2 linked regions of the Loktanella sp. M215 genome follow. Each later gene encodes a partner of the first gene's protein in a complex. Links are inferred from orthologs where the notes say so. Each region holds a gene or a part of one and is shown on either strand. Other genes may lie near its edges.

Region 1 (5,282 bases):
CGCCCGCGTCACGGCGTCCGACCCGGCATCCAGGTCGTCGGCAAAGAAGCTGGGCAGCAGGTTCGGATGCCCTTCGAACATCTGCCACAGAACCGGCAGGAGGCCCTTGTTCGACACGACGGCCTTCCACGCGGGTTCGAGGTATCGGCATTGCGCCCCCGCCAGATGGGTCGCGAAATCGTCGCGCAGCAGGTCTTCCCATGGATAAAGCTTGAACAGGGTGCCGATCACGCGGCCCTCGGCATCGGCGAACTGGCCGGTGTCGGTCACGCCGATCTCTGGCAGGTTCACGAAATGTGCGCCCATGTCGGCGGCCCGCGCCGCATAGGCCATCATCTCGACCGTGGCGTAATCCTCGGGCGAGTCTGCGAAGGCGGTGAAATGGATATGGGTGCCCGCCGGACTGATCTGGGCAAAGCGCGCGGTCAGGGCCTCGTAGATGCCGTTGAACTGGTCTGTGCCTTCCGGCAGGGCGCCGTTACGGATCATGTCCTCCAGCCAGTCCCACTGGAAAGAGGCGCTCTCGAATAGGGCCGTGGGCGTGTCGGCATTGTATTCGATCATCTTCGCCGGACCTTGTCCGTCGTAGATCAGGTCGAACCGTCCATAGAGCTCCGGCGCACCACTTTGCCAGGATTCGGCCACCAGATCCCAATGCTCACGCGGGATCGCCAGCCGCTGCATCAGCTCTTCCGACTTGACGATTTCGGCTACCGCTTCGCGGCACATGGCGTGCAGGGCGGTGGAGGGGTCCTCGATGTCGTCCTCGATCTGGCGCAGGGTGAAGGCATAGGCCGTCTCCTCGTCCCAGTAGGGTTCGCCGTACATCGTGTGAAAGCTGAAGCCCGCGGCCTCGGCCTTTTCGGCCATATCGAGGCGCGCGCCGAGGGGGATTCTTTTCATGGATCAGGCCTTTGAGGATGAAGGGAAGGCAGATGGGCGGGTCAGGCGGCCGCAGCGTCGCCCTGGCCCAGAAGCGCCGCGCCCTGGTGCCCGATGATCCGGGCAGAGACGATACGCCCCTCGGGCTGGTCGCTGTCGAGATGGACCTCGGCGAACTGCGCGGTGCGGCCCATGCGGGGCGATTCCATCAGGATGTCATGGCGCTGGCCGACCTGTGCTGCCAGATGTGCCTGCACGGCGGCGTCGCCCGCGGCCCGCAGACGCGCGGCCCGGTCCTTGATCTGCGGCCCGCGCACCTGCGGCATCCGCGCGGCCGGGGTGCCGGGGCGCGGCGAATAGGGGAAAACGTGCAGCCAGGTCAGATGGCAATCGGCCACGAGCGCCAGCGAATTGGCAAAGGCCGCCTCGGTCTCGGTCGGAAATCCTGCGATGATGTCGGCACCGAAGGTCATGTCCGGGCGCAGCCTGCGCGTCTCTTCGACAAAGCGGATCGCGTCGTCGCGGGAATGACGGCGCTTCATCCGTTTCAGGATCAGGTCGTCGCCATGCTGCAGGCTCAGGTGCAGGTGCGGCATCAGACGCGGTTCGGTCGCGATGCACTGCATCAGCGCGTCGTCCACCTCGATGCTGTCGATCGATGAAATGCGCAACCGCGGCAGATCCGGCACGAGCTTGAGGATGCGCAACACCAGGTCGCCCAGACGCGGCGTGGCAGGCAGATCGGCGCCCCATGACGTCAGATCCACGCCGGTCAGCACGATCTCCTGAAAGCCTCGGTCGACCAGCCGCTTGATCTGGTCAACGACGACGCCCGCGGGCACCGACCGTGAATTGCCACGCCCGAAGGGGATGATGCAAAAGGTGCAGCGGTGGTCGCAGCCGTTCTGCACTTGCACATAGGCGCGGCTGCGCGTGCCGAAGCCATCGATCAGATGGCCTGCCGTCTCGGTCACGGACATGATGTCGTCGACCTGCACCGGCTCTGTCGTGCCGGTAAAGTCCGGCGCCATTGCGGCCCATGTTGCGGGCTGCATCTTCTCCGTGTTGCCGATGACCATGTCGACCTCTGCCATGGCAGAAAATGTCGCGGGTTCGGTCTGGGCCGCACAGCCGGTCACGATCAGGCGCGCATCCGGATGGGCGCGGCGCAGCTTGCGGATGTCCTGCCGCGCCTTGCGCACGGCCTCTGCCGTCACGGCGCAGGTGTTGACGACGATAGCATTCGTAACACCCGCCGCCGCGGCCAGTTCGGTCATCGCCGCGGTTTCGTAGGCGTTCAGCCGACAGCCGTGGTTGGAAAAGATCGGCGCCTCAGCCATGCCAGACACCGTCAAACACGTAGGCCACTGGTCCGGTCATCCAGACGCCGTCATCGCGCCAGTCGACATCCAGCGTCCCGCCGTCAAGGTCGATGCGCACCCGCCGCCCCGTCAGCCCCCGCCGCGCGGCCGCCACCGCCACCGCGCAGGACGAAGAGCCGGAGGCCAGCGTCACGCCCGCCCCCCTTTCCCACACGCGCATCCGCAGCTGGTCCGGTCCGATCACCTGCACGAACTGGACGTTTGTGCGTTCGGGGAACAGCGGATGATGTTCCATCGCCGCCCCGCGCGTCGCAAGATCGACGGCGGCCACGTCGTCAACGAAGAAGGTGCAATGGGGATTGCCCATGCCGGTCGCGACAGGCGCGCCTTCGATCGGCAGGCGCAACGTATCCATCGCCTCTGCCAGCGGCACCTCGGCCCAGTCCAGCAGCGGGGCGCCCATGTTCACCGAGGTCATGCCGTCACCGGCGTCGCGGGCAAAGAGTGTGCCACGGTCCGTCGTGATGGTTAGCGCGTCCGTCCCGCGCCGCGCCATTTCCCACGCGGCGATGCAGCGGGTCGCATTGCCGCAGGCCGCGGACTGGCTGCCGTCACTGTTCCAGAAGGTCAGGTGCAGGTCCGCAGCGGCGCCCGGTGGCGTGGTGATCTCGGCCAGCTGGTCATAGCCGACCCCCCGGTGCCGGTCCGCCATCGCCATGGCCAGCGCCGCATCGACGCGGCCATGGCCGCGCGAATCGATGACGACAAAGTCATTGCCGAGGCCATGCATCTTCATGAACGGGATTGATGTCTGTGTGTCCTTCATGAGGGCCATATACGGGCCGCGCCAAACTTTATCCAGAGGAGGCGGCTATTCGGGGTTGACCCCACCCGCTCCGCCTTCTAAATCGCCCCTCGTGGCATGGGCCGGTAGCTCAGTTGGTAGAGCAACTGACTTTTAATCAGTAGGTCTCGGGTTCGGATCCCGACCGGCTCACCACAGAATTCAAGGGGTTAGCAGAAAACTGCTAACCCCTTATTTGTTTGTGGCAACCACCAAGCAACCACCCTGCATACCAAAGCGTAACGCCATGTAGAGCAGTATTAACCACCGATGCATCGCCTAAGTTAGTTAAATTATAGGCAAGCCATTGAAATATTACGGTAAATTTGACAATCTACCAGATTCGTGATAATATGTCGCTATCGACAAAGCACGCAGTAGTAGTAGCGTTGCTCTCTGTCGTGCGTTCCAAGGCATTGCCCTGACCGCAGAACATCCCCTTAATTTTATAACAAGGAGCGTACCATGACGGGCAACGCATACTCAGATCATGTCAAGCTGACATCAACAATGTCTCCAATGCAAAAGAACCGCGCACTGAACGACGGCTTTCGGAAAACTGCGAAAGGCGGCGTCGTCACAATCTCCATGGGCATCCACTTGCTTGGCCGGGCGGAAGTAGAAATCATCATGAAGCGGCTTAGCGGGCCGGACGGAGACAACAGTTGCGCAGCCGACAGCGATCACGAATGCGGCGAGATCACAGTCAGCAACCGCCTGATCTACTGGGAGATCAATTGCTATGACAATGACCTTAATGATTTGTCGCCTGATCCGACTAACCCTGAGCAGACCAAGCGATTCATGACGTTGATGCTAGATAGCGAGGTCTGACATTCTAGAAGAAACGCACATCGCATATCTGTCAGGCCCGTATACGCGGGCCTGCATGATCAGGTGATCTGATGGTCGGTTAAAAACCAACTTTCGCGCAGGCCATCATCAGGACCCCGCGACGCTTCCGTATGCTTGCACTGCATTATAAATCCGATGACAAGTTCCGTAGGGATATTGTGCCGGTAGGCATAGACTAGCTGACGAGCGGACTTTGAACGTTGGTCGCGAGAAATGTGCGGACATCCACCAGCTAACAGGTGATAACACCAAAAAAATGGATTCTCCTCAGGATGTGGCGCTGATTTCCGGACTAACGGGTTTTTCCAATCCGACATATAATTCTGAACAAACTCAGCTAAAAACGCCTCCTCTTGGCGGTCCGCTATCTGCTGGCCGATCCGGTAAACGCTCCTTTTTAGTACGTTGGCCGGCTTCCAAAAGGGAGGCTGCTCCAACGCGGGCGGCTTCAGAAGTTTGTCGAATATCTTGCCCCCTTTTTCCGCAAGTTGTTCCAAATCCCAGATGAAGTCGTGCTTACGCTCTCCAAGTTCTCGCACCACCTCGCCTCTGTGATTAAGAATATCGGGCCCTTGCCCATGCCTGTGTCGTTGGAGCGGCCCCCTCAGCGCAGTGATCCTAGGTCCCTGCCCGTGGGCGTTTTGTTTGGGCGGTCTCTTCCGGACAACGATCTTAGCTCTTTGCCCCGGCCTGATTCGCTTGGACGGTCTCATCAGTGAATTCTCCATGCCGTTTTCGACTTCAATAATCTAGTATTTTACCAGAGATACCAATGCAAGGCCATTCATCGGATCCTTACCTTAGATGAGATCTTATAACCCTTTGTATAAGTTGCGATTTTCTGGAGTGATGGCGTCATCCGTGGTAAGATCAAGTTGCTTCGACCGCGGATGAGAAGCAACGAGGCCTCTAGTGTTGATGCACGGCTCAGTTGCGGAAGGATGTGGGGCGAGGCGGCGATAACCATTCTAGGAGAAGAAAAATGTCATCTAAAACTTATCCGCCCGAAGCTGTATCAGATCACCGAAAGGGTGCTGTTCAGACAGCTTTCCTCGCGGAGAAGCAGGCAGCCTCTTACCTTAACATGTCAGTCCAGTGGTTGAGGAAGTGCCGAGCTAACGGTTCTGGCCCCTGTTGGGTGAAATTCGAACATGCAATCCGGTATCCAATCAGGGATCTGGAGTCCTACGCAGAAAAATCATGCCGCCGCTTCACCGGTGAGGTGCGCCATCCTGATTAAGGTCAAGCTCCGTAGAACCCAAGCGGTCTTATAAAGGAAAAAGAACCGCAAGCTTTCCCCACTTCTCGGTTATGCCGAGCCGGTGAAGAAAATAGCTCAGCTGTAAGATTTCAGCTAAATAACCACAAACAAGCTACTT
Region 2 (4,862 bases), 290 kb from region 1 along the record:
CACTGAGATATGCGCCTTGCCCTGACCTTTTGCCTTTCGGTTGCGACGGCCGCCAGCGCCGCACCGGAGCGTAGCATGCGCCCGTCCGTGCGGCCTGCGGCGGCCACCGCCCCTGCTGCGGTCGCACCACCTGCGCGGACTTATGCGCAGGTACCCGACGCGGGGTTTGACGCCTGGGTGCGGGGCTTTCGCAAGCGGGCGCTGGGGCAGGGGGTGTCGGGGGCCACGTTCGATGCGGCCTTCGCGCGGGCCGGGTTCATTCCGGACAGCATCGCGCTGGACCGCAATCAGGCGGAGTTCGTCAAGCCGCTGTCGGAGTACATGGCGACGGCTGCGTCGGACGAGCGGGTGGCCACGGGCCGCGCGATGCTGGTGCAATTTGGCGGCCTGCTGGACCGGATCGAGGCAAAATACGGTGTCGATCGTCAGGTGGTGCTGGCGGTCTGGGGAATGGAGAGCAACTTTGGCCGCAGGCGCGGGGCGGTGCCGCTGATCTCGACCCTCGCCACGCTGGCCTACGAGGGGCGTCGGGGGCGGTTCTTTGAAGGGCAGCTGGTGGCGGCGCTGCAGATCCTGCAGCGGGGCGATACGACGCCCGCAAATATGACCGGGTCGTGGGCCGGGGCGATGGGGCATACGCAGTTCATGCCGACGAGCTATGCCGCCTATGCGGTGGATTTCACCGGCGATGGGCGGCGTGACATCTGGTCGGACGATCCGAGTGACGCGCTCGCCTCGACCGCCGCCTATCTGGCGCACTTTGGTTGGACAAAGGGCCAGCCCTGGGGGGTAGAGGTGCGGTTGCCGGTGGGGTTCGATTACAGCCTTTCGGCGCACAGCGTGTCGCGGACGACGGCGGACTGGGCGGCGTTAGGCGTTGTCGGGACCGGCGGCCGGGCCGTTGCGGGGCAGGGCTCGGCCAGCCTAATCACGCCGACCGGGGCCGGCGGGCCCGCGTTTCTGGTGTTCAAGAACTATGATGCCATCAGCCGTTACAACAACGCCGAGGCCTATATCATCGGTGTCGGGCATCTGGGCGACCGGATCGCGGGGGCGGGGCCGCTGGTGCATCCTTTCGTCGCGGGCGAACGCAGTCTGAAGCGGGCAGAGCGGGTGGAGTTGCAGCAGCGTCTGACGGCGGCGGGGTTCGGCACCGGTGGGGCGGACGGCAAGATCGGACCGGCCTCGCGCCGGGCGATCAGGGCCTATCAGGCGCGGTTGGGCCTGCCGCAGGACGGCTATGCCAGTCTGACGTTACTGGAGCGGCTGCGCTGAGCAATCGGCGCCTGACATGCAGGCGGCGAGGCGGTCGGTCGTGGCCGCATCCGGTGCGGCAAAGGTCCAGCCACCGCAGGCGCCCATGGTCAGCACCGGGATTTCGCCGTCGATCTGCACGAAGGCGAGCAGCGGGTCCGGCCCCGGAAAGCCGCCGCACCACGGCCCGGCGCAGGTGACGTTCACGATGACCTGTCCGTCGAAGGGGACGGTGAAGCCGTCGGGCGTCAGGCCCATACCGGTCATGTGCGCGGTGGCCTGCGTCGGTTTTTCGATCTTGCCGGTGGCTGGCAGGTCCGTGATCGTACCGGTCAGCACCAGATAGGGCAGGTCGCTGGCCGCGGCTGCGGCGTAGCTGGTCATCAGGTCCGGCGCGCGGCAGGACAGGGCCTGCGCCTGACCGGCCGCCAGCAGGGCGGCGCCGGTCAGAAGGCGCCTCACAGGCGGTCGCCCAGTTCGGCCAGCACCTGCGTGTAGACGGCGCGCTTGAACGGGACGATCGCGTCGACCAGCTGGTCCTTGGGTATCCATTTCCAAGAAGAGAACTCGGGGTGTTCGGTCGCGATGTTCACGTCCGCATCGGTGCCGTGAAAGCGGAACAGGAACCACTTCTGTTCCTGACCGCGATACTTGCCGCCCCAGGCCTTGCCGACCAGATCGTGCGGCAGGTCATAGCGAATCAGACCGCGGGTTTCCGCCTCGACGCTGACCAGCTTCTCGGTGACGCCGGTTTCTTCCCACAGCTCGCGCAGGGCCGCGTCCAGACATTTCTCTCCCGCATCGACGCCGCCCTGGGGCATCTGCCAGGCGGGGGTGTCGCTATCGCGGCGCTGACCCACGAAGACATGCCCGCGGGTGTTCGCAAGCATGACGCCCACGCAGGGGCGGTAGGGCAGCTGTTCGATCTGGTCGAGTGTCATGAAATGGCCTTGGGTTTTCATCGTCTGGTCCTTTCGTTTGGAAGCTTTTTGCCCCAAACGTCCAGCGCTAAGCGATAACAAGCCGAGTGTTATACATAATCCTTGGGGCTATCCATGCCAGATGCCGCCGCGACAGGCCGATACAGCCTGCAGTCGGGCGTCCCGGTCCCCGCCACTGGTGGATAAAGATCGCGGAACCACGGCCTTTCACCGGATACGGCCAGTTCCAGTCGGTGAGAATCACCAGATCATACATCGGGTCGGCGCGGCGCAGATACTCGTGGCGATTCGGGTGCGGCACCCGCACCATCATGTTGTAATCGGGATCGGTCACGTCGTCGGACCACAGATCGCCGGGCCAGATCGGCACAGCCCAATCGGCGGGCGGCCCCAGTCGGTCGGGCCGGTAGAGCATCCCGACGATTCGGTGCGTGCCGCGTGGCGTCGCCCCGTCGCCTTCGCGTTTGGCGTCCGTCAGACCGCCGCGCCCGATGGTGCAGGCAAACCGCCGCCCGAGAAACCGCAGATGCGTGGGCATCACCACAAGGTCAGTCGCTTTCACACGCTCGTCCTCGCTTTTTCTGAAATACTCCCCGCGGAGCGTCCGATGGTCAAAGCAGATGCCCCGACTTTGCCGCCTTCGTCGCCAGATAGGCATGGTTGTGGGCGTTTTCGCCGACCTTCAGCGGAACGCGTTCCACGACCTTGATGCCCGACGCTTCCATCCGGGCGATCTTGGCGGGGTTGTTGGTCAGCAGGCGGACGGCGCCAAAGCCCATCTGCCGCAGGATCGCGGCGCCGATGCGGAAATCGCGTTCGTCGTCGTGAAAGCCGAGGCGGTGATTCGCCTCGACCGTATCGAACCCCTGATCCTGCAACCGGTAAGCGCGCATCTTGTTGGCGAGGCCAATGCCGCGGCCTTCCTGGTTGAGGTAAAGGAGGACGCCGTGCCCCTCTGCCCCCATCTGGCCCAAGGCCGCGCGCAATTGCGGGCCGCAGTCGCATTTCAGCGATCCCAGCAGGTCGCCGGTGAAACAGGCGGAGTGCAGACGCGCCAGTACCGGCTGACTGCGGTCGGGCTGGCCGATTTCGACTGCATAGTGTTCTTCGCCACCGTCGGCGGGGCGAAAGACGTGCAGGCGGCCGGCCTCTGACACGGACATGGGCAGGCGGGCGCTGACGACGCCGTGCAGGGGTGACATGTCGGTGGCGCGGGCGGCGGTGCCGTCGATCACGGTCAGACCGTGTTGCGCGGCAAAGCCGTCCGCTTCGTCGAGCGGTGCGATCACGGCCGCAGGCAGCAAGCGGGCGGATTTGCACAGGGCGACGGCGGCGCGCGCGAGGTCGGCTGACCCGTCGCGCAAGGCCCGCAGCGGCCCTTTCATCGGGCTGCGCAGGTCGCCTGCGGGGTCGGCCAGCGCACGGACCCATGCGGCATCCGCGTCGCGCGGGATCACGATCCGGGCGATGTCGCCGTCGTAGGCCGCGACCTTCAGCGTCTGGGCGCGCCAGTCGGTGATCGCCACGGCGGCGCCAAGGTCGCGCAGCACGGCCAGCCGGTCGGGCTGCAATGTCTCTGCCGCGAGGATGACACCCTGTCCCGCCACCACGACGGGCACCCCCATGCGCAGATCGGCGCGGGCGCGGGCGAGTCGTTCGGTGCTGTCGGGTGCGAACCCCATGGGTCAAGGCCTTTGCAATCGTCAGCCCGACTTAGGCGTTGCCTGCGGCAAATGAAACATTTGTATATGAAATCACACGTCCGTGTGAACCTTTTGCAGCACAACTTGTTGAACACGTGAGTGCATCACACTTGCTGTGAAAGAGTTCTGGAGGTTGTCATGGCCCAATTGAAAAAGATTTTGCTGGTGGACGACGACGACGACCTGCGCGAAGCGCTGGGCGAGCAGTTGTTGATGACCGAAGATTTCGACGTGTTCGAGGCCGATGATGGCGCGACCGCGATGACGAAAGCCAAGGAGCAGCTTTACGACCTGATCATCCTTGACGTCGGCCTGCCCGATACGGATGGCCGAGAGCTGTGCCGCCTGATGCGCAAGCAGGGCGTGAAATGCCCGATTGTCATGCTGACGGCGCAGGACAGCGACGCGGACACGATCTATGGCCTCGACGCCGGCGCCAACGATTATGTCAGCAAGCCGTTCAAGTTTCCGGTCCTGCTGGCCCGGATCCGCAGCCAGCTGCGCACCCACGAACAATCCGAGGATGCTGTGTTCCAGCTGGGGCCGTATACCTTCCGCCCGGCGCAGAAGATGCTGGTGACCGAGGACGACAAGAAGGTGCGGCTGACCGAGAAGGAAACGAACATCCTCAAGTTCCTGTATCGTGCCTCTGACGGTGTGGTCGCCCGCGACGTGCTGCTGCACGAGGTCTGGGGCTATAACGCCGGAGTCACGACGCATACGCTGGAAACGCACATCTATCGCCTGCGTCAGAAGATCGAGCCCGATCCGTCCAATGCCCGGCTGCTGGTGACGGAACAGGGTGGTTATCGGCTGGTAGCGTAAACGGTCGGGAACCAAACCTGTTTAGCCTTCGTTACTAGATCAGAATCCCGCGTCACCGGGTTATGTGACACCCTCCCTGTTGGACTGCGCCCGGGCCTTGTGCCCGGGCTTTTTTTTGGCCGCCGCGCGGGGGTGCGCC

The links. The genes of interacting proteins can lie anywhere in the genome.
Region 2: the proteins of dapF (region 1) and GLR48_RS04040 are in contact, whole or in part, in a solved structure (PDB 5YGU), measured with the Escherichia coli proteins. The link is inferred for Loktanella sp. M215 from one-to-one orthologs.

The regions. Positions count from the first base shown.
Region 1 is NZ_WMEA01000001.1:545,044-550,325, forward strand. Bases 1,123-3,959 are described here. They hold dapF (diaminopimelate epimerase), read right to left. Parts: upstream 3,031-3,959; coding sequence 2,215-3,030; downstream 1,123-2,214. Other genes in these bases: mtaB (tRNA (N(6)-L-threonylcarbamoyladenosine(37)-C(2))-methylthiotransferase MtaB), read right to left, coding at 1,123-2,222; GLR48_RS02695 (DUF3768 domain-containing protein), read left to right, coding at 3,514-3,882; GLR48_RS02700 (hypothetical protein), read right to left, coding at 3,942-3,959. Also shown: GLR48_RS02675 (glutathionylspermidine synthase family protein), read right to left, coding at 1-903; more of mtaB, read right to left, coding at 945-1,122; more of GLR48_RS02700, read right to left, coding at 3,960-4,442. UniProt on the Escherichia coli protein: Involved in the succinylase branch of the L-lysine biosynthesis and in the biosynthesis of the pentapeptide incorporated in the peptidoglycan moiety. Catalyzes the stereoinversion of LL-2,6-diaminopimelate (L,L-DAP) to meso-diaminopimelate (meso-DAP).
Region 2 is NZ_WMEA01000001.1:833,136-837,997, reverse strand. Bases 465-3,414 are described here. They hold GLR48_RS04040 (RNA pyrophosphohydrolase), read right to left. Parts: upstream 2,217-3,414; coding sequence 1,713-2,216; downstream 465-1,712. Other genes in these bases: ribA (GTP cyclohydrolase II), read right to left, coding at 2,807-3,414; GLR48_RS04035 (L,D-transpeptidase family protein), read right to left, coding at 2,263-2,757; GLR48_RS04045 (hypothetical protein), read right to left, coding at 1,255-1,716; GLR48_RS04050 (lytic murein transglycosylase), read left to right, coding at 465-1,275. In the rest of the region: more of GLR48_RS04050, read left to right, coding at 76-464; more of ribA, read right to left, coding at 3,415-3,877; GLR48_RS04025 (response regulator transcription factor), read left to right, coding at 4,037-4,723. UniProt on the Escherichia coli protein: Master regulator of 5'-end-dependent mRNA decay.